Regions from separate parts of the Mycobacterium bourgelatii genome, predicted to be linked through region 1. Evidence: predicted binding sites of a transcription regulator. Region 1 holds the regulator's gene; the other holds the start of a gene.

Evidence for each region. Region 1 encodes LexA, which represses DNA repair genes until DNA is damaged. Its sites were predicted from a motif close to CGAACANNTGTTCG; they were not measured.
Region 2: the regulator LexA is predicted to act here: its motif matches at 8,673-8,686, upstream of G6N68_RS00640 (HNH endonuclease signature motif containing protein).

The regions. Positions count from the first base shown of each region.
Region 1 covers NZ_BLKZ01000001.1:2,091,352-2,103,572, forward strand. Annotated here, with positions in the region: partial or broken gene G6N68_RS09290 (TerC/Alx family metal homeostasis membrane protein) at 1-698, opposite strand, end outside; gene G6N68_RS09295 (LGFP repeat-containing protein) at 914-3,283, shown strand; gene lexA (transcriptional repressor LexA) at 3,286-3,987, opposite strand; gene G6N68_RS09305 (LysM peptidoglycan-binding domain-containing protein) at 4,295-4,777, shown strand; gene nrdR (transcriptional regulator NrdR) at 4,868-5,344, shown strand; gene G6N68_RS09315 (peroxynitrite isomerase) at 5,372-5,857, shown strand; gene G6N68_RS09320 (PhzF family phenazine biosynthesis protein) at 5,870-6,556, opposite strand; gene G6N68_RS09325 (alpha/beta fold hydrolase) at 6,599-7,624, opposite strand; gene G6N68_RS09330 (proteasome assembly chaperone family protein) at 7,681-8,658, opposite strand; gene G6N68_RS09335 (trypsin-like serine peptidase) at 8,856-9,671, shown strand; gene sthA (Si-specific NAD(P)(+) transhydrogenase) at 9,690-11,096, opposite strand; gene G6N68_RS09345 (DUF4192 domain-containing protein) at 11,210-12,221, shown strand, end outside.
Region 2 covers NZ_BLKZ01000001.1:144,762-156,982, reverse strand. Annotated here, with positions in the region: gene G6N68_RS00670 (class I SAM-dependent methyltransferase) at 1-304, opposite strand, end outside; partial or broken gene G6N68_RS00665 (IS110 family RNA-guided transposase) at 645-1,898, shown strand; gene G6N68_RS00660 (helix-turn-helix transcriptional regulator) at 1,960-2,796, shown strand; gene G6N68_RS30045 (hypothetical protein) at 2,825-3,610, opposite strand; gene G6N68_RS30040 (hypothetical protein) at 3,621-4,142, shown strand; gene G6N68_RS30035 (hypothetical protein) at 4,176-4,370, shown strand; partial or broken gene G6N68_RS32285 (DUF7159 family protein) at 4,769-5,326, opposite strand; gene G6N68_RS00650 (hypothetical protein) at 5,507-6,481, opposite strand; gene G6N68_RS00645 (DUF732 domain-containing protein) at 6,613-6,921, opposite strand; gene G6N68_RS00640 (HNH endonuclease signature motif containing protein) at 7,096-8,658, opposite strand; gene G6N68_RS00635 (EthD domain-containing protein) at 8,834-9,229, opposite strand; gene G6N68_RS00630 (glycosyltransferase family 39 protein) at 9,390-10,910, shown strand; gene G6N68_RS00625 (glycoside hydrolase family 16 protein) at 10,914-11,741, opposite strand; gene G6N68_RS00620 (alpha/beta hydrolase family protein) at 11,973-12,221, shown strand, end outside.

The DNA.
Region 1 (12,221 bases):
GAGAAGGCGGTCGCGGCGAAGACCAGAAACACGTTCTGGGTCAATCCGAACATCGCCGGCACCGAATCGAAGGCGAACAGCAGATCGCTGCCGCCGACGGCGAACATCACCACCAGTAGCGGAGTCATCGCCCGCCTGCCGTTTTCGACGACGAGGAATCGGCCGCCGTCGTAGTGCTCCGAGGTCCGCAAAAAGCGATGAGCCAACCTGATCATGACGTTGTCGGCGTTGCGTCCTTCGGGCTCTTCCGGTTTCGCCAGGCTGATCGCCATGGTCAACAAGCCCAGACCGAACAGGTAGAACACCCAATTGAAGTTCTCGATGAGGGCGACGCCGAGCAAAATGAATCCGGTGCGCGCGACGAGAGCCAACGCGATACCGAATAACAACACCTTCTGCTGCGCGACGCGAGGCACCTCGAAGCTGCTGAGGATTACCAGGAAGACAAACAGATTGTCAACGGACAACGCTTCGTTGCTCAGATAGCCCGCGAAGTATTCGACACCCATGTTCGGGCCGCCGAAGATCACCACCCCGATACCGAACACGATCGAAACGCCGATATAGAACGTTGACCAGACTGTGGCTTCACGTAACGTCGGCACGTGCGTATTGCGTACCTGGACCGTGTAGTCGAACAACATCAGACCCGCGATCAAGGCGATCGTGAGGCCCCAGGCAAGTCCGGAAACACCCATTTGCGCTGGGCTTCCTCCCGCGGCGGCAGTGGGCTAGATGTCTCCGGCACGGTAGTGCAACCACCCGACCGGGCGCACTTCACTTTCTCGCGACACGGCCGCAGCCCGGCATCATTTCGACATCGGCTAGATATCCGTTTCCGTAATATCTACGATTTGACTTCGCATTTCTCGTTCGCTAGAGCAAAGTTATGCGAGCCCGGCGACTATGCGAAATGCAGCTGGGGCGTCGGCTGGGAGGCTTGGTGAACGGGCAGAGAGGTCAAGTGAGCAGGGTGGTCGGGCGTGCGCTGCTCAGCTTGGTGGCTGCGGCGATGACCGCTGTATTGCTGGCGCCCACCGCGCCCATTGCATCGGCGTCTCCCATCGGCGACGCCGAGGCCGCAATGATGGCCGCTTGGGAAAAGGCCGGGGGAGACACGTCCACGCTCGGCGCGCGTAAAGGCGACGTCTACCCCGTCGGGGACGGATTCGCCCTCGAGTTCGACGGCGGCAAGATGTACTTCACGCCGGACACCGGCGCTCATTACTTGTACGGCCCGATCCTGGACAAATACGAGGACCTTGGCGGCCCGGTCAACAGTGACCTGGGTTTCCCGACCATCAACGAAGTTCCCGGCCTCGCCGGACCGGACAGCCGGGTCGGCACCTTCGCCGCCAGCGACAACCCGGTGATTTTCTGGACGCCCGATCACGGCGCATTCGTCGTGCGTGGCGCGATCAACGCTGCGTGGGACAAACTCGGCAGCTCGGGCGGGCTCCTGGGGGCTCCGATTGCGGACGAAAGCTATGACGGGGACGTCGCCTCGCAGAAGTTCACCAGCGGAACGATTTCCTGGAACAGGAAGACCAAGGAATTCAGCACCGATCCGGCGAACCTGGCCGACCAACTGAAAGACCTGCAGATAGCGCTCGATCCCACGGCGGCCATCAACATGGCGTGGCGCGCCGCTGGTGGCGCAGCGGGCCCGCTAGGGGCCAAAAAGGGCGGTCAGTATCCCATCGGCGGTGACGGGATCGCCCAGGACTTCAACGGCGGCAAGATTTTCTACAGTCCCGCCACCGGGGCGAATGCCGTCGAAGGTCCCATCCTGCAGAAGTACGAGTCGCTCGGCGGGCCCGTCAGCAGCGATCTGGGCTTCCCGACCAGCAACGAGGCCGACGGCGGCATCACCCCCGCCAGCCGGATCGCCGAATTCTCGGCCGCTGACAAACCGGTGATCTTCTGGACCCCCGAGCACGGGGCATTCGTGGTGCGGGGAGCCATGAAGGCCGCCTGGGACAAACTAAAGGGACCCACGGGCACGCTCGGCGCTCCGGTCGGCGATCAAAGCGTGGACGGCGACGTCATCTCGCAGAAGTTCACCGGCGGCAAGATTTCCTGGAACCGCGCCAAGAACTCCTTCGCCACCGACCCGGCGAACCTCGCGCCCTCGCTGTCTGGCGTGCAGGTGACGGGGCAGAACGCGCCCGCCACCGCGGGACCGGCCCCGCAGGACAAGAAATTCACCTGGCATTGGTGGTGGCTCGTGGCGGTCCTGCCGGTGCTGCTGCTCATCGTCATGTTCGTCCTGGTGGTGCTCAGCTTGCGTAGGCGTCGCGCCGCCGCCGGCGAGCCCGCGGCGTACGACCAGTTCGACCGCCACTACGAACACGAACACGAACATGAGCACCCGAACGAGCACGAGGGTGTTGCCGGTTATGACGCCGCTCCCGACGGGCACTGGGGATCGCGAGAGGAGGGCGATTTCGGCTCCGAGCACTTCGCGCCCGAGGACCAGCGTCCGCAGGAACCAGCCGCGCCGGAGACCGGGGTCGCGCAGCGAGTCAGCTGGCCGCGCGGTGCTGGAGCCGGGGTCGGGTTGTTCGACCATGGCGGTAGGGACGAGGATGTCGAGTCCGAACCGCACAGCAACGACGTCGTGGCCGACTACGCGAACCCTCGCGAAGACGAAGACCCTGACTCGGTGGACACCACGCCCATTCCTTATGGCGTTCTGACCGAGGTCGAGACCGATGCCGGTGCCGGTGCCGACGAGTCGCCGGTCCTCGAGGAGGAGCCCGAAGTCCCGGAGGCCCCGGTATCCGATGGTGGCGTCCCAGACCGGCCCGACGAGTCCCAGAGCCTGGGCGAAGCGGTTCCGGACACCTCCTACCCGACGAGCGGCGGCGCCGCCGGTGAGCCTTCGAGTGCCGGTGAGTCGTCAGGTCCTGACATCGTTGTTCCCGACACCGGCCCGCCGGCGCCTAAGCCACCGCGAGCTCGGTCGGGACGGCATGCGGCCGCCGATGATGATGACGACGACGAATACGCGCTGTCAGACGGCCACGAACCGGCCCTGAACCCGGTGTCGGAGCCTGCCACGGCGTCTGCGGCAGGGCCCACGGCGGCGGTGCGTCCGACCATCCACTTGCCGTTGGAAGACGACCCGTACCGGCCACCCAATGGCTATCCGATCAAGGCCAGTGCCCGCTTCGGGTTGTATTACACGCCGAGCAGCCCCTTGTATCACGACACACTTGCCGAGCTCTGGTTCATCAGCGAAGAAGCCGCGCGAGCCAACGGCTTCGTCCGAGCGGATTGACGCTAGATCTTGCGGATGACCGTGACGACCTTGCCGAGGATGGTCGCGTCATTACCGGGAATGGGATCGAAGGCGGGGTTGTGCGGCATCAGCCAAACCTGACCACCCGCGCGCTTGAAGGTCTTGACGGTGGCCTCCCCGTCAATCATGGCCGCGACGATGTCGCCGTTGTCGGCGACGTTCTGCTGCCGTATGACCACCCAGTCACCATCGCAGATCGCCGCCTCGACCATCGAGTCACCGACCACCTTGAGCAGAAACAGCGTGCCTTCGCCGACCAACTCACGCGGCAACGGAAAAACGTCTTCGACTGCTTCCTCGGCCAGGATTGGCCCACCGGCCGCAATGCGTCCGAGGACCGGCACAAAAGTGGGTTCCGGCAACGCATCTGACCCAGCCACGTCGGTCACCGGCCCCGTCGGAGCGCCGTCGTCGGCGCCGCGGACATCTACCGCCCTCGGCCTGTTCGGGTCACGACGCAGGTAGCCCTTGCGCTCCAGGGTGCGCAACTGATGAGCAACCGACGAGGTCGACGTCAGGCCGACCGCATCACCGATCTCCCGGATGCTGGGCGGGTATCCGCGGTTCACGACGGAGGTGCGGATGACATTCAGGATGGTCCGCTGACGCTCGGTCAACGTCGAATCAACCGCATGCAGTCCGCCTTGCGCGCCAGTACCTGAGGTGTCGTTGCTGTCGCTCATGGAAATGAACTCTAGCCCCACCTCGCACGAGAATCAAACATGTGTTCGACCGCGTGTCGCACGTCGACGATCCGGCGCCTGAGCACCTGAATCACAAGTGTGTAACTCTCGGCGCGTCCGGGTATCCGGCGTTCATGGGACCCACAGCGACCGAACCGAACTTGTCGGTGGTGTGGGTTAGCGTTTTGCCCGTGCGACACGCATCGCTCAAATGTTCGGATATCGAACACCTGAGCGACTATGGTCGAACAAGGTCGAACAAGGTCGAACACACGAGCGATTAAGCAGTTGTCCGGAGGAAGCCGCCATGACTCTCATCTACGCAGGTCCGTCTCGCACCTGGAATCCGTCCCGCCCGGTGCACGAGCCGCGGGCGGGAAGGGTCGGAGCTGGGCGGACACGCCGTCCGGGCCCGTCTCGGCCGGCCGGAGCTCCCTTGCGCTACCGCGGCACCGGCGTCGCGGTGTCGAGGGCGCCGCACCGCCGGCGGCCCGTTACGCCGCTGACCACGGTCGGGCTGGCACTGCTTGCCGGGCTGATCACGTTGTGGCTGGGCGCGGTGGCGAACTTCGGCGGCATGGTCAACGGCGGCTCGTCCGACGCGACTGGCCGCGTGCCGGACACGCTCGCCGTGGTGCGCGTCGAGCCGGGGGAGTCCCTGAAGGACGTCGCGGCTCGGGTCGCGCCGGACGCACCCGCTCGGGAGGTTGTCGAGCGGATTCGCGAGCTCAACGCCTTGAACTCGTCGGCGCTGTCCGCTGGTCAGACGCTTATCGCTCCGGTCGGCTGACCGACCGTGTCGTACGCGAGGCCGTGTATGGCGGTACGCGAGTACGCTCTTAGACGTCCACGGATATCCGGATACGGCGAAGGAGCGGCGATGCACTGTCCGTTCTGTCGCCATCCTGACTCGCGCGTAATCGACTCGCGGGAAACCGATGAGGGCCAAGCCATTCGGCGTAGGCGGTCGTGTCCGGAGTGTGGTCGACGATTCACGACGGTGGAGACGGCGATCCTGGCCGTAGTGAAACGCAGCGGCGTCACCGAACCCTTCAGTCGCGAAAAGGTGATCAGCGGCGTGCGCCGAGCCTGTCAGGGCCGTCAAGTAGACGACGACGCGTTGAATTTGTTGGCACAGCAGGTCGAAGACACCGTGCGGGCCGCCGGATCCCCGGAAGTGCCCAGCCACGAGGTCGGCTTGGCCATTCTCGGTCCCTTGCGTGAACTGGACGAGGTCGCATATCTGCGGTTCGCCTCGGTGTACCGGTCCTTTTCGTCGGCCGACGACTTCGAGCGTGAGATCCAAGCGCTTCGCGCGCATCGCAAGGTGTCGACCTCCACCACGTCGTCCAGCTGAGCGTTGGTGGGCCGCTAGGCTCACCTGGTGGCTCCCGAACTGCACCCTGATGTTCAAGCATTGGCGCCGCTCCTGGGTACCTGGGCGGGCCGCGGCAGAGGCGAGTACCCGACGATCGAGTCGTTCGAGTACCTCGAAGAGGTCGTGTTCGCCCACGTCGGCAAGCCGTTCCTGGTGTACGGGCAAAAGACCAAGGCGGTAGCCGACGGTAAGCCCTTGCATGCCGAGACAGGGTATTTGCGGGTACCGAAACCGGGCCAGGTCGAGTTGATCCTGGCGCACCCGAGCGGAATCACCGAAATCGAGGTCGGCACGTATTCGTGCGACGACGGCGTCATCGAAATCGAGACGACCACAGCCGACGTCGGTCTCTCGCCCACCGCCAAAGAGGTGACCGCACTCGGGCGTTCGTTCCGAATCGCCGGTGGCGAACTGTCGTACTCAGTGCGGATGAGCGCGGTTGGACAACCATTGCAGCATCACCTCGGTGCCGTATTGCAGCGCACGGAGTGACGCCTTCGGGTGTCAGTCAACCTGTCGCACACCATCATCGACGACTCGGCCGGCCACGCCGACCCAGCCCTCGGGGCTCCAACTGGTGTGGATCAGCGAGCCCTTGCCCTGAGTGATGGTGAGATCGCGGCTGAGGTAATCGGTCATTCGAATGGCCGCCGAACCGGTTGCTTCGTCTTCCTCGACACCCAGATTGGCCGCGAAGAAGCGGGCCCGCAGCGCCCCGGCCGATTCATCGGTCCACGCCCACAGGTAGTGCGCCGTGTCATCGGGAAAGTCGGCGGGGTCCGCGGACGTTAGCGCATCGACCGCTCCGAGATCGTGAATGGTGAACTCGGGCGCCCATTCCGCGCGTGCGCTGACGCGTGTCAGATCGCCCTCATACCCGACCTGGATGACGCCGGCGGGCACCTGCAGCGTCTTGATCGGTGTCCCTTGCTCGCGTAGCCACCAAGCCGCCCCGACGGTCGGGTGGCCGGCGAATGGCAGTTGGGTGCGGGGGGTGTAGATGGTGGCGTGCGCGGTGGTGGCACCGGTGCCAGGAAGATCGACGAATATGGTTTCGCTGTAACCCAATTGGGCCGCCAGGCGCTGCCGGTCGCGGGGTGCGACCTTACTGGCATCGACCACGCCGAGCGGGTTGCCGAAGTTCCCGTCGGGATCCGTGAAAACGCGCAGCACGGTTACGTCGATGCTCATGACTCGACGGTACGACTACGACTCAGATTGCGCTGCTAGGACTCAGGTTGCGCTGCGTTCGTCGGAACCGATCGCGCTGAGCACCGCCACACGGGTATCGGCCGGACCGGCGACCGTTCCTTCGCCGCCGCCAGTGCGCAGCAATTCCCGCAGCGCCGCCTGATCGTATTCCGGAGGCTCGGTGGTGTCGATGAAGCCGAGGACCACGTCGATGAACCGGGCCGGGTCGTCATGGAACGGGAAATGCCCAGAGCCCTCGAAGATTTCGAGCCGGGACCCGGGCATTGCGGCATGCGCCATCTCGGCGTGACGGACGGGGACGACCACGTCGTGGCTGCCCCAGATGATCTGCACCGGGATGGCCTGGGTCAAATAGCAGCGGTCCAGCATGGTGACGATCTGCCCACGCCAGTCCACCACGGCGCGCAACGTGCGACTGAACGCCGCCGACGCCGTCGGCTCAGGCAGGTCGTTGAGGACCCGCAGCATGTTCGGCAGATCGCGTCCCAGACGGGTGGTCCCGACCGCTTGGCCTACGACCTTCCCGACGAGTTGGATCGCCGGCAGCAGCAACGGCAGCCGCAGCACCGCAAGCGCTTCGGTGCCCATCGGCAGGGAGGCCAATCGCAGCACGAAGTTGACGTCTTTGGTCACGCCACCGGCGCCGACCAAGATCAACCGTTCGACCATTTGCGGGAACTGGTAGGCAAATTGCATTGCTACGCCGCCGCCCAGCGAATGCCCGATGATGGTCGCCCGCTCGATGTCGAGCACGCTGAGCAGGTCGCGCATGCCATTGGCGTAGGCCGCAACCGAGTAGTCGGCGCGTGGTTTGTCGGATTTGCCGTGGCCCAACAGGTCCGGGGCGATAACGGTGAATCGCTGGGCCAGGGTGGCGTGCACCGAGGTCCAAGTGGTCGAGTTGTCGCCGATGCCGTGGATCAGCAGGATCGCCGGACCGGACCCGGCTATCCGGAACGCGCGTTTATAGCCGTGGATGGTGCGGAACTGCAGCGAAGGCGCAGTCACTTCCCGCACCGGGCGAAGTTTGCGCTTTCGCTCGGTCATCTCGGCAACCTCGTTGTCGGGCCGGCAGCGGCGTTAGCAGGGGCGTCATCGACGTCTCAGGCCTTGTCGTCATCGTCGTACTTCTTTTCGGCCTCTTGAGCCAGAAAGCGCTCGAATTCCGCTCCCAGCTCGTCTCCGCTCGGCAGATCCTCGTCGTTTGCCAGCAAGGATCTGTTTTCCTGAGCGTCGATGAAGGCATCGTACTGGCGCTCGAGTGCCGCCACCACTTGAGCGACTTCTGCGCTCGCTTGGACCTGTTCGTCGATCTTGGCCCGAATCTCGGCCGCCGCTTCGGCCAGCGCCGCCAGCGGCAAGTCCAGTGACCCGGTCTTGGCCACCTGCTCCAGCAGCGCTTGTGCGGCAGCGGGATAGTCCGTCTGCGTCAAGTAATGCGGGACATGCACGGTGAACCCGACCACCTCGTGGCCGAATTGGGCCATCCGGTACTCCAGCAGGTTGGAAGCGCTTCCAGGAACCTGGATTTCGGAGATCCACGGCTGGAAACCGGCGATCAGGTCCCGATTGTTGGAGTGGGCCGTCATGGTGATCGGACGCGTGTGTGGCACGGCCATGGGTACGGTGCCCAGCCCGATGGTCTGGCGCACCCCCAGTTTCTCGGCCAGCAACCGCACGGCGTTGATGAATCGCTCCCACTTCAGATCCGGTTCCAATCCGGCCAGCAGCAGAAACGGGGTGCCGGCACTGTCGCGCAGCGCATACAGACTGAGCTCTGGGTCCTCGTACTTGGTGAAGTGATCGGTCTTGAACGTCATCAGCGGTCGCCGGGAGCGGTAGTCGAGCAACTCATCGATAGCGAACGAGGCGACCAGCTCGGTGTCCAGGGCCTCCTTCAGGTGCGCCGAAGCCAGGCGGATCGCGTGGCCGGCGTCGGAAAAGCCCTCCAGTGCGTGCACCAGCACCGGTCCGCGGCCGTCGGCCGTCGACAACACGGGAGCCGGGAACTCAAGTTCGTACATGCCGGGCTGACCCGGTTCATAACTCTGCGCTTCATCGCGATATTCGTCGTGCGTCATGGGTTTGCCTCCTTTCGGGGGTCGTCTCCAGCGTGCCCGATAAGTGTGAGTCCATGCGGGGGTACCAATAATTGAAGCAGCAAAACCTCGGCACCTTTGCTGGGGTAAAACGCGGCTGCGCCAGCCTGTATTTCGACCGCGTGAACAGAAGCCGCTGAACGCGCTCGGTGCCGTGAAGTACGGCATGATGTGCACCGATGCGAAGGGTCACGGCAGCGCTGTGTATGCCGGTGGGTGTGGCGATGCTCCTGACATCGTCATGCGCCCGGCCGGTTGATCACGCGTCCAGCGGCAGCGCGCCGCTGACCAGCGCATCGGTACGCCAGCTCGGTGAACCGGCGCACGTCCGGGCCGCCGGGCCGGTCAGCCCGGATCCGCGGGTAGGCGCGCTCTTTTTGAACGGCAAGCCGGTGCACTTCTGCACCGGGTCGGTGCTGCATTCCGCCACCGGCGACCTGGTGTTGACGGCCGCGCACTGTCTGCAGGGCGGCTCGCGGCTGACCTTTGTGCCTGCCTTCGAAAATGACGCCGCGCCGTCGGACAGGTGGACCGTGGTACAGGTCTACCTGGATCCGCGCTGGGCCGGCAGTAGGGACCCGCGCGCCGACTATGCAATTGCCCGCGTGCGTGGCCCCGGCAAGAGCGTGCTGGAGGAGCGAACGGGCGCGGCACTGACCCTCAGCACCGCACCGCCCCCGGGCAGCCTGGTGACTGTCACGGGCTACCCGGCCGGGGTCGGTGGCCAGCCGATCGCCTGCCAGGGCAGCACGCGGACCACCGACGAGGGGTTCCCGTCGCTGCAGTGTCAGGGGTTGGTCGGCGGGACCAGCGGGGCGCCGTGGGTCCGCGGTTCCCGGGTGACCGGGGTGATCGGGGGTTTCGAGGCCGGCGGATGCACCGCCGACGTCTCGTATTCGGCGCCGTTCGACGAGCACACCGCGCAGCTGCTGGCGCGCGCCGAGGCGGGCGGGCCCGGCGACACCGCGCCGAGCGGTCTCGATGACGCCTGCTAGCTCACGTTCCGCCGCTGCTCAGCTGAGAAACTGACTGAGCGCGCGCATCTTGTTGGTCACGTCCAGCGCGGCCACCTTGTACGCCTCGGAGAACGTCGGGTAGTTGAACACCGCGTCGACCAAGTAGTCGACGGTGCCGCCGCAGCCCATCACGGCCTGTCCGATGTGAACCATCTCGGTGGCGCTGGTACCGAAGATGTGTACGCCCAGCAGCGTGCGGTCTTTGGTGGACACCAGCAGCTTGAGCATCCCGTAGGAGTCGCCGGCGATCTGGCCGCGGGCCAGTTCGCGGTAGCGGGCGACGCCGACCTCGTATGGGATCGCATCCCTGGTCAGCTCGACTTCGGTGGCGCCGACGTAGGAGATCTCGGGAATCGAGTAGATGCCGATGGGCTGCAGCTCGGTGATGCCGTCGGTCGGCTCGCCGAACGCGTGGTAGGCCGCTAGCCGGCCCTGGTCCATCGAGGTGGCGGCCAGCGCCGGGAAGCCGATGACGTCGCCGACCGCATAAATGTGGTCGACCTTGGTCTGGAATTCGCTGTCGACGAAGATCCGGCCGCGGCTGTCGGCCTCCAAGCCGGCGTTCTCCAACCCCAGGTGCTCAGTTTGACCTGACCGGCCGGCCGAGTACATCACCGTCTCGGCCGGGATCTGCTTGCCGCTGGCCAGGGTGGTGACGGTGCCCGACGCGCTGACGTCGACCGCGGTCACTTCCTCGCCGAACCGGAAGGTCACCGCCAGGTCGCGCAGGTGGAATTTGAGCGCCTCGATGATCTCCGGGTCGCAGAATTCGAGCATGTTGGCCCGCTTCTCCACGACCGTCACCTTGGTGCCCAGCGCGGCGAACATCGATGCGTACTCGATGCCGATGACCCCGGCGCCGACCACGACCATCGATGCCGGCAGCGACCTGAGGTCCAGGATGCCGTCGGAGTCCAGCACCCGCTTCTCGTCGAACTCGACCCCGGACGGCCGCACCGGCTTGGTTCCGGTGGCGATGACGATGTGATCGCCACTGACGGTCACCCGCTCGCCCTGGGAGTCTTCCTCGACCAGGATGGTGTGCGGGTCCAGGAAGCGGCCGTGGCCCAGGACAAGGTCGACCCGGTTACGCATCAACTGTGAGCGCACCACGTCCACCTGCTTGCCGATCACGTGCTGCGTTCGTGCCAGAAGGTCAGCGGGGGTGATCTTGTCTTTCACTCGGTAGCTCGCGCCGTAAAGCTCGCGCTGGCTCATGCCGGTGAGATAAACGACCGCCTCGCGCAACGTCTTTGACGGGATCGTGCCCGTGTTCACACAGACGCCGCCGACCATGCGGCCGCGCTCCACCACGCACACGGATTTGCCCAGCTTGGCCGCAGCGATCGCTGCCTTCTGACCGCCTGGCCCCGAGCCAATAACGACCATGTCGTATTCCCGCATCGAACTCATGGCGTAAACCATAAAGCCCACAGTCGCGACTTTCTCCACAAGCGGGCAGTCAATTCGGCTTCGCGGCGCAAAGTTGACGGTCGAACCCGTCAGCGTTAGGGCTCATGACGAACCATCGAGCAGACTTTGCCCTGAACCGCCCCGAAGCACTTATCGCCGCGCTCCCCGCCGTCCTCGGCTTCGTCCCCGAAAAATCTCTTGTGTTGGTGACTTTCGCCGATCGCAAACTCGGGTCGGTGATGCGCGTCGACTTGTCCGACGCGCTGGTCCACCAGATCGGCCATCTTGCCGAGGTCGCCGCTGCCGCGCGACCCGAGGGCGCGATTGCGGTGATCGTCGACGCGGAAGGCGCGCTCTGCACGGTGTGCAACGAGGAGTACCGGGAGCTGGGCACGGATCTCGGCGAGGCACTCTCGCGGCACCGGATCGAACTGTGGGCGGCACACGTGGTGGATCGGGTCGCGCGGGGCGGCCGCTGGCATTGCGTGGACGGCTGCTCCTGCAGCGGCGTGGTCGACGACCCGGCGTCCTCACCCTTGGCGGCCGCGGCGGTGCTGGAGGGCAGGCGGCTTTACGGCCGCCGTGCCGACCTGCAGGCCGTCATCGCTATGGACGATCCGGCCCGTAGCGCGCAGCTGGTCACCGTGATGGGCGAACAGGCGGCCAGGCGTCAGCGGGCGCACCGGGCCGACCCGCGGGGCTGCAGTCGCCGCGATGTCGAAAACGCGATTGCTGCCGCCACTCGCGCCGCCGAGGGGCAGCCGCTGTCAGACGCCGAGCTTGCCGAGTTGGGGTGCGCGCTGACAGACGTGCAGGTGCGGGACACGCTCTATGCGCTCTCCGTGGGCGAGAGCGCGGCGGCGGCGGAGTCGTTGTGGGCCGCGCTGGCCCGCGTGTTGCCGTCGCCGTGGCGCGTGGAGCCGCTGGTGTTGCTCGCGTTCAGTGCCTACGCCCGCGGCGACGGGCCGCTCGCCGGGGTGTCGCTTGAGGCGGCGCTGAGTTGTCAGCCCGACCATCGAATGGCCGGGATGCTTGATACGGCACTGCAATCCGGCTTGCGGCCTGACGACATCCGGGATCTGGCTCAGACGGGCTACCGACTGGCCAAGCAGCTCG
Region 2 (12,221 bases), 1.9 Mb from region 1:
CCATCCCCTGGACGAATTCGACGTCGACGTGGGCTGCGCGCGTCTTCTTCCGCGCGATGCCGAGGACTTCCGGGTCGGGGTCGACGCCGATGACTCGCGCTTCGGGTTGGCCCCGTCCCAGCAACACCGCCAAAGATCCTGTGCCACAACCGACGTCGACGACCACATCGCCTGGACGCAGGGAAAGCTGGCGGACCACCTCCGAACGCCACCGCTTTTCGCGTGTCACCAGGGCGATAACCGCGTCGTAGTACTTGGTCCACTTCGGGTTGCCGGCGGCTGGCGTGAATGACTGCACTGACATGGCTTCGGTGATCCTAATCGTTTAGTAGGGGTTGGTTACTGGTCGTGTAGGCCAGGGCCATTCCTGTGTGGTCTGCCGTTGGGTGATGCCTGGGAGCTCCCGGCGTATGACGCCTTATGAGAGAGCGGCGCGCCTGACGGCAGATCATGGCTTTCGGTGGTGGGATGCCGTTGCTCGAGCCCGCCACAGGGTCGACCTCCCGGCTAACGATCCCGAGCTTCGAGCTCTTCGAAAGAACGAGGCCCTGTGGTGTGCTGGAGTCACGGACGGCTAGTGAGATGACGGACCTTCGAGTCCTGCGATTAGGGCGCCGCGTGACCCCATCAAGGCTCGTGACCGGTTGAGTGATCGAAGGAGCGGTAATTTGGAACTTTTTTGCGGAATCGACTGGGCCACATCGCATCACGATGTCGCCGTGGTAGACGCCGACGGTCGCGTGGTGGCCCGCGGGAGGGTCGATAACGACGCGGCCGGCTTTGCACAGTTGTTGACCCTGTTGGCCGAGGTCGGCGACAGCGCCGAGCATCCGATCCCGGTGGGGATCGAAACCGACCGCGGGCTGTGGGTAGGCGCGTTGCGCGAAACCGGCCGGGCGATATATCCGATCAATCCGTTGGCGGCCTCGCGGTATCGGGCGCGGTATGCACTCTCGGGCGCCAAATCCGATGCCACCGACGCAGTGCTGTTGGCCAACATCATCCGCACCGACCCCGACGCCCACCGCCGGCTGCCCCTCGACACCGAGCTGACCCAGGCTATCCGGGTACTGGCGCGCGCCCAGCAGGACGCCGTGTGGGCACGTCAGCAGATCGGCAACCAGATCCGCGATCTGCTCAAAGACTTCTACCCGGCCGCGCTGGCGGCCTTCGCAGACCTGCCCAGCGGAGGGCTGGCCCGCGCCGACGCGCGCACCATCCTGGCGGCCGCGCCAGCCCCACGCAGGCTGCAAAACTGACCCGGCGCGGCTGCGCCGGTTGCTGGTCAAAGCCGGCCGCCGCCGTGACCTCGACCGTGACGTCGAGCGGCTGCGCAGCGTGTTCACCGACACCTACCTGCACCAACCACCCATGGTGGAAAACGCGATGGGCATCCAGCTGGCCGCGCTGCTGCGCCAGTTCGAGGCCGCGAGCGCGGCCGGCGATGACCTGGCCGAGGCGGCGATCGCCCATTTTGAACAGCACCCGGACGCCGCGATCATCACCAGCTTCCCTGGCCTGGGAATCTGACTGGCGCCCGGGTGCTCGCCGAGATCGGCGACGACCGCGCCCGCTTCGCTGATGCCCGCGGGTTGAAAGCCTTCGCTGGATCGGCCCCTATCACCCGCGCCAGCGGAAAGAAAACCGTTGTGACACATCGGCATATCAAAAACCGGCGCCTGGCCGCGGTCGGCTCGATCTGGGCGTTGGCATCGTTGCGCGGTTCCCCGGGTGCCCGTCGCCACTTCGATGCCCGCCGCGCCGCAGGAGACTGGAACCGCCAAGCCCAACGACACCTGTTCAACAAGTTCCTCGGCCAACTCCACCACTGCCTGCAAACTGGCCAACGGTACAACGAACATCAGGCGTTTCCACCCCCTCTCACACTCGCGGCTTGACTTCTAACTTCGTGAGATGTCTCTCGGCTTGTCCTATGCCTAGTCGTACCATCGTTGACTAATGACTTTCTCTGCACGAACGGCCACATCCTTGTCCGCAGCGGCCAACCTGGAAATGGTCGACATGCGGCAGGGTGGTCGACCCATCGCCGGATCATTCGTCTACGAAGGTCACCGGGTGACGACCACCCGACATGTGCATGATCTCCACCAATTGGAGTACGTCTTGCAGGGCGTGCTCGAGGTGGAGACGGACTCCTCCGCCTACATCATGTCCGCGCGACAAGCCGCGTGGATTCCGGCCGGCCTCGGACACGTCAGCACGATCGACACGCAGGTCCGGTCGGTGTCGATATTTCTGCATCCGATGCTCATTCAACCCGGCCATCGCGGCGCCGGGATCGTCGCCGTGTCGCCGCTTCTCCGCGAAATGATCCGCTATGCGTCCCGCTGGCCCATAAACCGACCATCGTCGGATGCGTTGGCCGATGCCTATTTTCACTGTTTCGCCGAACTGCTGGCCGAGCTTCTCGATGCGCAGCATCCCTTCAGCCTGCCCACCACGCATCATCCGCAGCTCGCGGCGGCGCTCAAACATACGCGAAACAATCTGGACCGCATAACAATTGAAGATGCCGCTGCGTCGGCCGGAATGTCGCCCCGTTCGCTGCGGCGTTTGTGCCAGCGCGACTTGCAGATGACGTGGCGGGAGTACACCCAACAAGCCCGGCTGATGCGCGCCGCGGCACTACTCGCCGATCCTGAGCTGACCGTTCTTCAAGCAGCAACCATGGTCGGCTTCGACAGTGCGAGCTCATTCACGCGGGCGTTCAGGAACACCTGGGGCCAGTCCCCTTCGGCGTACCGCCGCCACGCTGACGCGCCCGGGCTGGCTTAGCGACGTCCCGCCGCCGTCGGACCGGCGACTACCTGCTGCGGCCGGAACTGCCGCCCGAACTGCCTCCGGAGCTGCCACCCGAGCTGCCGCCCGAGCTGCCGCCGGAACTTCCGCCCGAGCTGCCACCGGAGCTGCCACCGGAACTGAAGCCGCCGGAACTGCCGCCGCCGATGGAACCGCCACCGATCGAACCGCCACCCGAGCTGCCGCCCCCGATGGAACCGCCACCGATCGAACCGCCACCCGAGCTGCCGCCTCCGATGGAACCCCCACCCAGGCCGCCGCCACCCAGGCCACCGCCACCCAGGCCACCGCCACCCAGGCCACCGCCGCCGAGGGAGCCGCCGCCCAAGCCGCCACCCGGGCTACCGCCGATGGGACCACCTCCGCCGATACCCCCACCGGGCGACAGTCCCCCACCGGGAGACGGTCCCCCACCGGGGGCAAGTCCCCCACCGGGCGAGAGTCCACCACCGGGGGTAACTCCACCGCCACCGAGCGGCCCACCGCCTCCCCCGAGCGGGGGCGACGGCACTTGCACCGGTGCTGGGACCGACTGCGGCGGTAGGGGAATGACCGGAGGAATACCCAGCCCCGGGAAACCCCCGGGCAAGCCGGGAGCCGGCGGGCTATCCGGGATCGGTTCGCCAATCACCGGCGGGGTGTCCAGACCTGGTGAACCCGGAATCGGTGGGGTATCTGGCGCAGGAACGCCAACCGGGGTTTGAGGTTCTGGAATCGACACGGGAGGCGGCGCCACCGGCACGTACGTCGGCGGGTTGGCCACCGGCACGGTAGTCGGTGGGTATGACACTGGCGGACGCGTGGCCGGTGGCTGCGACACCGGAACCGTTGTCGGTGCGGGGGAGACCGGAGCCGTCGTGGGCGCGGGTGACGACACCGGGACCGTAGCTGACGGCTTCGGCGAGGCCGGAACCGTCGACGGCGCGGGCGACGACACCGGAACGGTGGACGACGGCGACGCCGGAACCGTCGAAGTTGGCGAATGCGCCGGGACTGTGGACGACGGTGACGCCGGAACCGTCGAGGTCGGTGAAGACGCCGGGACGGTCGACGACGGGGACGCCGGAATTGTCGAGGTCGGTGAGGACGCCGGCACCGTCGAGGACGGGGTTGGCGACGCCGGTACGGGCGACGACGGCGAAGACGCCGGCACCGTCGAGGACGGGGTTGGCGACGCCGGAACCGGCGACGACGGCGAAGACGCCGGCACCGTCGATGGAACCGGCGACGATGGCGAGGGCTGTGACACCGGCAGAGTTGGCGCAACCGGAACCGTTGGCTGGCGCGGCGGCGCTAACGGCAACGGAACGAGGAGCGGATAGTCGGGGTAGCTACGCGACACCCGACCCGGCACGATGGTGTCCGGCATTGTCGCGGGCAGCGGAAAGACAACCGGCATCGCCACCGCCGCATCCGCCGGTACTCCGGCAACGGGCAGCTGCGGGGGCGCAAACCCGTTAACCGGCACCGGATTTACCTCTGGGACGACCAACTGGATCAGCCTGGGCGACGGCGCCGACGACACATTCGGCACGGGTTCCCCCTGCTGAGTCGGGAAGATGAAGTTTTGTCCCGGCAGTTGTCGCACAGCTACGGCGGTATCCCGGATGCCAAGCGCCAGTGCAACTTCCAGTGCCACCACCGCGCTGATGAGCCCCACTGCCGCGATGCTGCCCAACAGCAGCATCGGTCTGCGTTGCTGCGGAGTCTCAATTATGCTGGTTTCTTCACCGGTGTCCAACACCACGGTGAAGGCCTCGGTGTCCTTATGCTCATCAGGTATTTCGCTATAGGCGAGCTTCTCGTCGCTGGCGGCCATCGCGTCGGAAAATATCGGTTCAGTAGCCGAATCATGATCGGACGCAATGGCTTCGGTGTAGAAGGCAACCGTTGACGGGTGGGCAGAGGCCAATGCCGCACCACGCGCAAGCGCGGTCTTTGGTTCCTCCGGAACAACTATCGCAAGCGAAGTCGCCGTCTGCAGTTGCCATTTCATCGAAGCGACATCGACGTCGGAGCCGATGACGAACAGGCCTTCAGGGCGCGTCTCGAGAGCCTCCGCCTCCCTAGCGAGCCGAGCCAGCTGCGCCATGTGGTCGGGGCCGTCCAGCGCTTCCTTGTGAATGTCATCGATCGCCCCGTCGGCGGCGGCAACGACCGCCAAGGTCGCGGTGTCGGGCTCGACCAGCAGCACGGCAATGCGCTCGTAGCCGTTCGCCTGCCCAACCGACTGGGCCAATGCCGCGGCAGCCAGGAACGCCGAGACCAGCATGACCTTGTCGACACGGTGCGCGGTCAACGCGTCGCGCAACGTGGCTGCCTCTAATTGGTCGGTCCAGGTCACCCCAATCGAGGCCACCTGGTGGCCGGCGTCGTTTGCATCCGCCTGCGTACCCAGGATTGCAGCCACCACTTGATTAGTTGCTGAGTCGGAGGCCTTCGATACCCGAAGCTCGCCCGTTTCGACGGTGACGCCGTCTGCGTTTTCCCCATCAACCAGCACCATACGGATTGCCGCAGGTGTCATCGATAGCCCGATTACGATGTCCACGCTACTCCAATTGTCTTTGCTAGCGAGCTACGTTTCCACGCTTCGTTAGGCTCGCGAAAGACAACCTAACGCCGCAATGCATGTACTTCGTTAGTCAGAGTTAGGTGCTAGCTGTGACTTCGCCGGCGCGAGGATTCAGGGGTTGCGGACGCACTCGTACGTGAGAGGGATGTCGGGACCGAGTTCGACGACGTCGAACTGGTCGACTCCGATGTGGTTGAAGGAGTCAGCCTTGATTCCGAGGCTCGACCACTTGGCGGTGTTCGTACGGTCGTCAGCGAACGTCAACGGAATCTCACCCCCATCTGACAGCAGCATGCCGTAGGTCTTGAGCGCCTTGAGGATTACCTTCTCGGACTTCGAGTACTTCGACTCATCGAAGTCGGCCCTCAGCCGAAACCACACACCGTAGGGCGGAGCATTCGGGTCGGAATTCTGCGGTCCGCCAGCGTGTGTCGCCGGACGCACGTAGACCCCCTCGCGCATGTGGCTGTTTGGAAGGATGAACCGAAGCGGGTGATTCACTGCGCCGGAGGCAACTTCGTCAGCGGTCGGAAGCAGCGCTGCGATCGGGAATCCCGCGGCGTCGGCGCTGGTGCACTGATCACCACGAAGAGTCTCCGGATAGGACTTGTTCAGGTCCCAGACGAAAAAGCCCACGGCCGCAATTGCATCGTCCCGTTTCGAGCCTTGGTAGATCTCGTAGAGCTTGTGCTCGTCGCGTTCCACCACGAGCAGATGGCAGTCGCCCTGGCCCTCGGTATTGCCCGACGGGTCACAGGTAAGGTCCGACGACCCCTCGATGTAAGCGTTGGGAGGCACGGGCATTCGCGCCGGAACTTGATCGCAGTCGGGGCCGCCAAAGCAATACTCCTCGGCGCCAACCACTTGCATACGGGGCGTGTTGCGATCGGCGTAGAAGATCGGAATCGAAAAGTCGATCTGAAAAGCATTGCCGTTCCCCCAGCCACCGGCGGCACTCAGTGCCTCGATGATGGCGGCGCTGCGCTGCGCGACGGCCGATCCGCTGACGTTCTTGCCGAACGGTTCGGCGACTTCGAACAACGCTCCACTAGCGGCGGGCTGGCCGATGTTGGTGCTGGTTGGCACGCTCGAACCCGATGGCGGCTTGCTCGTACTGCTGCCGCTGTTACAGCCGGTGCTCACCAACCCGACTGCGCAGCACGCAACAAGAACTTTCGTGAGGACAGAGCGGGACATCGGGTCGGTCCCCCCGTGGCTCAGCCGGCGAAGTCTGGGCAGAGATTGGTCGTCGCGGCGCTGACGAACAGCGTTCCGTTGCTGATCCCGTATTGCTTTTCGACCTTGCTCATCTCGTCGAGGACGGAGGCCCCGCCGCGTAGGTCACTGCACGTCTGGTAACCCGCCGCGACCACCTGATCCGGCGTCTTGCCGGGAAGCATGACGTTATTGGTTCGCAGTTCGCTGAGGAAGCTGTTCGCGTCGGCCGACGCCGTCGGGGAACACAAGACAGCGCCGGTGGCCAGGGCTACCAGGGAAGGAGCGACGAATCGCAAGATCGAACTCATGACGGGTTCCTTTCGCCGGAAGGTTTCCCGCGCATTCCCGTTTGTCCATTTTTCGAAACGATAAAAGCGACGGATTGGACCGTCGACGACTCTCCGTGCCTTTGGTACGGGTGATGGCCATGCGGCTGCGGCTGCAGATGCGACTGCAGATGAAGTGTTTACGACGCCCCGCCGCTAGAACGGTGGTGGTTCGTCGTCGGGGTCCAGCGGTGGGCCTTGTACGAGTTCGCCGGTCATGCTGAAGATGCGGATCTTGGCGCGGGCTTCGCGGTTGCGTTTACGTTCGGCCTTGACCCGTGTGGCGCGCTCTTGGGCGCGGGTGCGGCGCCGGCGGGGCATCATCGCGGCGCGCTGCCCGCAATAGTCCTCGGTGCCCTCGACCTTGAGACGAGGCATACCCCCCACCGCGCGGCACAGGCTGGGGAACAGCAACGCGCTGCCCGGGGTGGTGACGTGGGTGTCCCCGCTCGGGGACGTCAGGATCAGGGTGCCATCAGCCAGCTGTTGTTCGGTCCACCCGACAAACGTCTTCACCAAATGATGAAAAGTGCAGTAACACTTCATGTTCCCCGCATGCGTAGGACCACCCTGGGCATACGGGATGGTGTGATCGAGCTGGCAGTCCCAGGCCGACACCTCACACCCCGGCCACCGACACGTCAGATCCCGGCACTTGAGGAAATCCGCCAACCCCGCCGACGGCCGATAATGCGGTTCCGGCGCGGTGTCGCCGGGATGAGCCAACGGCACCACGGTCGCCGTGTGAGCCAACTCAGCCACCAGCTCAGGGGTGATCAGCCCGTCGGCGCGGACCTCGCAGGCCGGGGTGGTGCCGGCGCCCTGCAGGGTGGCCTGTTCGGCGATGACGTGGATGACCACCGGCGAGGCCGGCTTCTTCCCACCAGCGGTGCAGTCTTTGCGTTGGCAGTGACACGCCAGCCGGTCCGCCCCCGCGGCCAGTGCCCCCAGCGCATCGGCGCGGCGCTGCTCCCGGCTGCGCGGATCGTGGGCACATACCGTGCCCGCCAGCGCGGACAGGCGTTTGTCCAGGGCGTGGGCGTCGGGGGTCAGGAAGAATCCCTCGATGCGCGAGATGCCGTCCTGGTCCCCGCCGATCCACACCTGCCGATCCGTGTGCTGCTGGTCGCGCCGGCGCAGCGCATCGCGGTCCTGGCCGGCCACGATCTTGTCCACCTGCGCGGCCAACCGGCCCCTGGTCAGCGAGGGCCAGCGGCTGATATTGGTGGCGATCAGCTCATCGACGCGGGCCAGGATCTCCGGGTCCTCGATCGCATCAGTGTGATAGGCAATCGTGATAAAAGCACGGAAGTCGATGTCCCCGGCACCAAACACCTCCCCGGTCTTGGGCAGGCGCTCACGCATCACCCGCGCATAATGCAGCCGGCTCAAAGCCAGCCCCCGACTGATCCGCAGCCCCGCCCCCACCTCCGCAGCGACCGCGGCCATCGCATCAATGGCCCAGTCCTCATCACACCCACAGTCGGCGAACCGTTGGGCGAACAACTCCCCGATCGCCACCAACTGCGCGGCCGCGGCCTGATTCTCCACCCGCGCCGCCGCCCGCACCCGATCCAGCCACTTCGTGGTCTCCGCGGTCGTGGACAGCAACGCCTCCCGCCGCACCAGGCTCTCATCCAGCCACGCCAACGCCTCTTCGGGCACCACCCGCTCGGATAACCGCCCCCGCGACGTCGCCGGCCGCGGGTCGTCGAACATCGACAACTGGGAATCGAACATACTTTCGATTATAGCCAGCGCCACTGACTTGATGCTGACAAAGCGGGCTGGTCGATGATGACGCTGATCAAGCGCGGGCCGGGTCGTCTCCCAGTTGAGCTGTCCCACTGGTAATCGGGCGCTGATCAACAGCAGCGCCGAGGCGCGATGACAATCAGGAGCCTGGCAGGTCCGCCCGCTCCGCCACGATTTCGTGGTCGCGGACGAAAAAGAGTGACGAGTTCGGCAAGTCGATGAATTTCCGTTCGTCTTCCAGCAACGCCCTGCCCGCCTCGCGTCCTATCTCCGACGTACTTGCCGCGACCATGTCTTCCACACTGTCCCAAGAGAGTTCGGCGACGCCGTCATAGGGCGGCACCTCGCAGCCGCGCACGGCGGCCGCGGCGCCGAGGCGTGGATCGGCGATGGCATGCCCCTGGGTGTACCGGCGGATCCCCAGCGCGGCCGCATAGCTACGCACCAACGGCCCATGGCTTTCCAACCAGTAGCGGTGAAACTCCTCTGGCGACAACGTCGGCAGACGCCTGAGACAGAAAACGATCTTGATCACTTGGACTCCCCTGTCGGTTCAGCGGCGCGCGTGGTAGACCTCGACCCATGGGAGAGCGTGTCACGTCAACCTCAACGACTCGTCGAAGCAGCTGATCTCATGACCGAACGCGAGACCGCTGCCGACGCCTACATCGATGACGAGTAAGTCGGCGAAGCAGATTCCGTCACCACGCCGCCGCGGCGCACTGCGGCCCCTAGAGCCCCTTCTAGTTGGAATGCTCGCCGCCGCAGTCAGCATGGGCTGGGCCGGCCGGCCGTCGTACTGGTATGACGAAGCCGCAACGATCTCGGCCTCATACAGTCGGTCCCTTGGCCAGTTATGGCACATGTTGGGCAATGTCGATGCCGTCCACGGTCTCTACTACCTGCTCATGCACTGCTGGTTCCAGATTTTCCCGCCCACCGAGTTCTGGTCCCGCGCACCGAGCGCTCTGGCCGTTGGAGGCACTGCAGCGGGGGTAGTGGTGTTGGGCAACCAACTGTCGTCTCGCACTGCCGCGGTTACCGCCGGATTTCTGTGCGCGATTTTGCCCCGCGCCACGTGGGCGGGCATCGAAGCCCGTCCATACGCACTGTCGATGATGGCCGCTGCCTGGCTCACGGTCCTGCTCATCTGTGCCGTGCGGCGTAACACCGTATGGATATGGCTGACTTACGGCATCGCCCTGGCTGCGGCGATCGTGCTCGACGTGTATTTAGCGCTGCTGCTCGTGGCGTATGCCATTTTCGTTTGCATCGATCAGCGTCGACGAATGGTCTTGCTGCCGTTCACCCTTACATCGGCCGCCGCAGTCACTGCCGTCGCACCGTTCGTGGCGGTCGTGGCCGGGCAAGTGCACCAGATCAGCTGGGTCGCACCTATCGGGCACCGAACGATCGAAGACGTCGCGGTCCAGCAATATTTCGAGAGGAACCCACCGTTCGCGATTCTGTCGGCCTTGGTCGCGGTGGCCGCTGTTGCCGTCTGGCTGCGCTCGTCCCGGCAACCGACGGAGGGTGATCGCCAGCTGCTGATCATGGCGCTCGCGTGGCTGGTAATCCCGACCGCTCTGATTGTCATGTGGTCGGTGGTGGCCCACCCGATCTATACGCCCCGCTACTTGACCTTCACCGCGCCGGCCGTGGCACTGATCCTCGGGGTGTGCATAGCCGCGGTAGCGGTCAAGCCATGGATCGCGGTAGTGCTAGTCATCGTGTTCACGCTTTCCGCTGCCCCGAATTATGTTCGTATACAACGTAATCCGTATGCAAAATACGGCATGGATTACAGCCAGGTAGCCGACCTGATCGATGCGAAGGCGGCACCCGGAGACTGCTTGCTGGTGAACGACACGGTGTCGTTCATGCCTGCCCCAATGCGACCGTTGCTGGCGGCACGCCCGGATACCTATCGAAAACTGGACGATCTCACCCTCTGGCAGCGAGCAACCGACCGCAATGACGTCTTCGACACCAACCTCATACCTGAGGTCGTCGCCGGCCCGCTGCGTCAGTGCAAGGTCGTGTGGATCGTCACCGAGGCGGATAAGTCAATGCCGGCCCACGAACAGGGCATCGCGCTGCCACCGGGTCCGCGCTATGGAGCGACCCCCGCCTTTGCGGTTCCGCGCGACTTGGGGTTCCGGCTAGTTGAGCGGTGGCAGTTCAACCTGGTTCAGGTCATCCAAGCGGTGCGGTAGCCGCTACCAGACGCGGATGTAATCGATGAGCATGGACGCCGGGAACGAACCGCCCGCGGGATCACCAGCCCCGACTCCACCGACGGCAAGTGTGAACATGGGGGTCATCCAGTAACCCGGATTGTTGAACGGCCAGCGGAAGTCGTCGGGAGCGCCGCCGTAGACGTGGATGGGCTTCGGCGGAACGCTGAAGTACTGGGCGCCATCACGGAAGAACTTGAAGCCACCCTCATCCCAGCGCATTTGCCAGGTGTGCCAGTTCTCGTCCACCAAACCGGGAATGGACTTTCCTTCCCAGGTCTTCCCGTTCGATGCCGCATGGACCGTGGAGCCTGGGGCCCACTCGCCGTTGCCGTACCACTCGAAAATGTCGACTTCGCCATCGGGCAGCGGATCTTCGTTTACGGTCCAGAATGCGGGCCACAGACCCGGGCTGAGGCAATCCAGTTTGATCCGCGCTTCCCAGGTGGTGTTGATCATGCCTCGCCAGTTACCACGCAGCTTGCCGCTGTAATAACCGTCTAGCTCTCTGGTTGCCCGCAGCACGAGGTTGGAATTGCCGTCTTGGAAAACGTTGCGGCGATCGTCCCGGTAAATCCCATCTACCGGGGGGAACACGTCGTCCTGCCAGGTTTGCACAGTCCACTTGCTGGGATCGGGACCCGAGCCGGCCGGACCGTCGAATTCGTCATGGAAGAGGTAGGGCCCGGAAGGACCCGCGGATGGCGCTTGAGGCGGCGAGGGGTGAGCCTGGGCTTCGGGCACGCGAATCGCGGCCGCGGCTGCCAGCATGCCTAATCCGGTCGTCAACAACATGCTGCGACGATCCATTGAGGTACCACCGTTCTTTAGAGCAGGGATCTCAGTCTCGCGCCTTCCCCCTAGCCAATTTCATAAACGGTGTTATACAACCACGCGCCGGGGGACTCGCGCATCTCGCCACACAGGGTCGTCGCCACTTCGGGACTACTTAACGTTGCCTCACCTGGTGTGACATGGTCTCCGGTAACGCCATTGGTCCAAGACTGTACCGCCCGGCCCCTGAGGTGGTAGACCTCACCCATGGGCGAGCGCGTCACGTTCCCAAGCTCCACGGGTCCGATGCTGGCCGGCATCATCGACAAGCCGGAAGGGGCCGTGCGCGGCTGGGGCGTGTTTGCCCACGGCTTCACGCTGAACAAGGAATCTCCGGCCGCATCCCGGATCTGTAAGCAACTCGCCTCGGACGGCATCGGCATGCTGCGCTTCGATGCACTGGGCCTCGGTGGATCCGAAGGAGATTGGGGTGACGGGTCGTTCACCGGGAAGGTC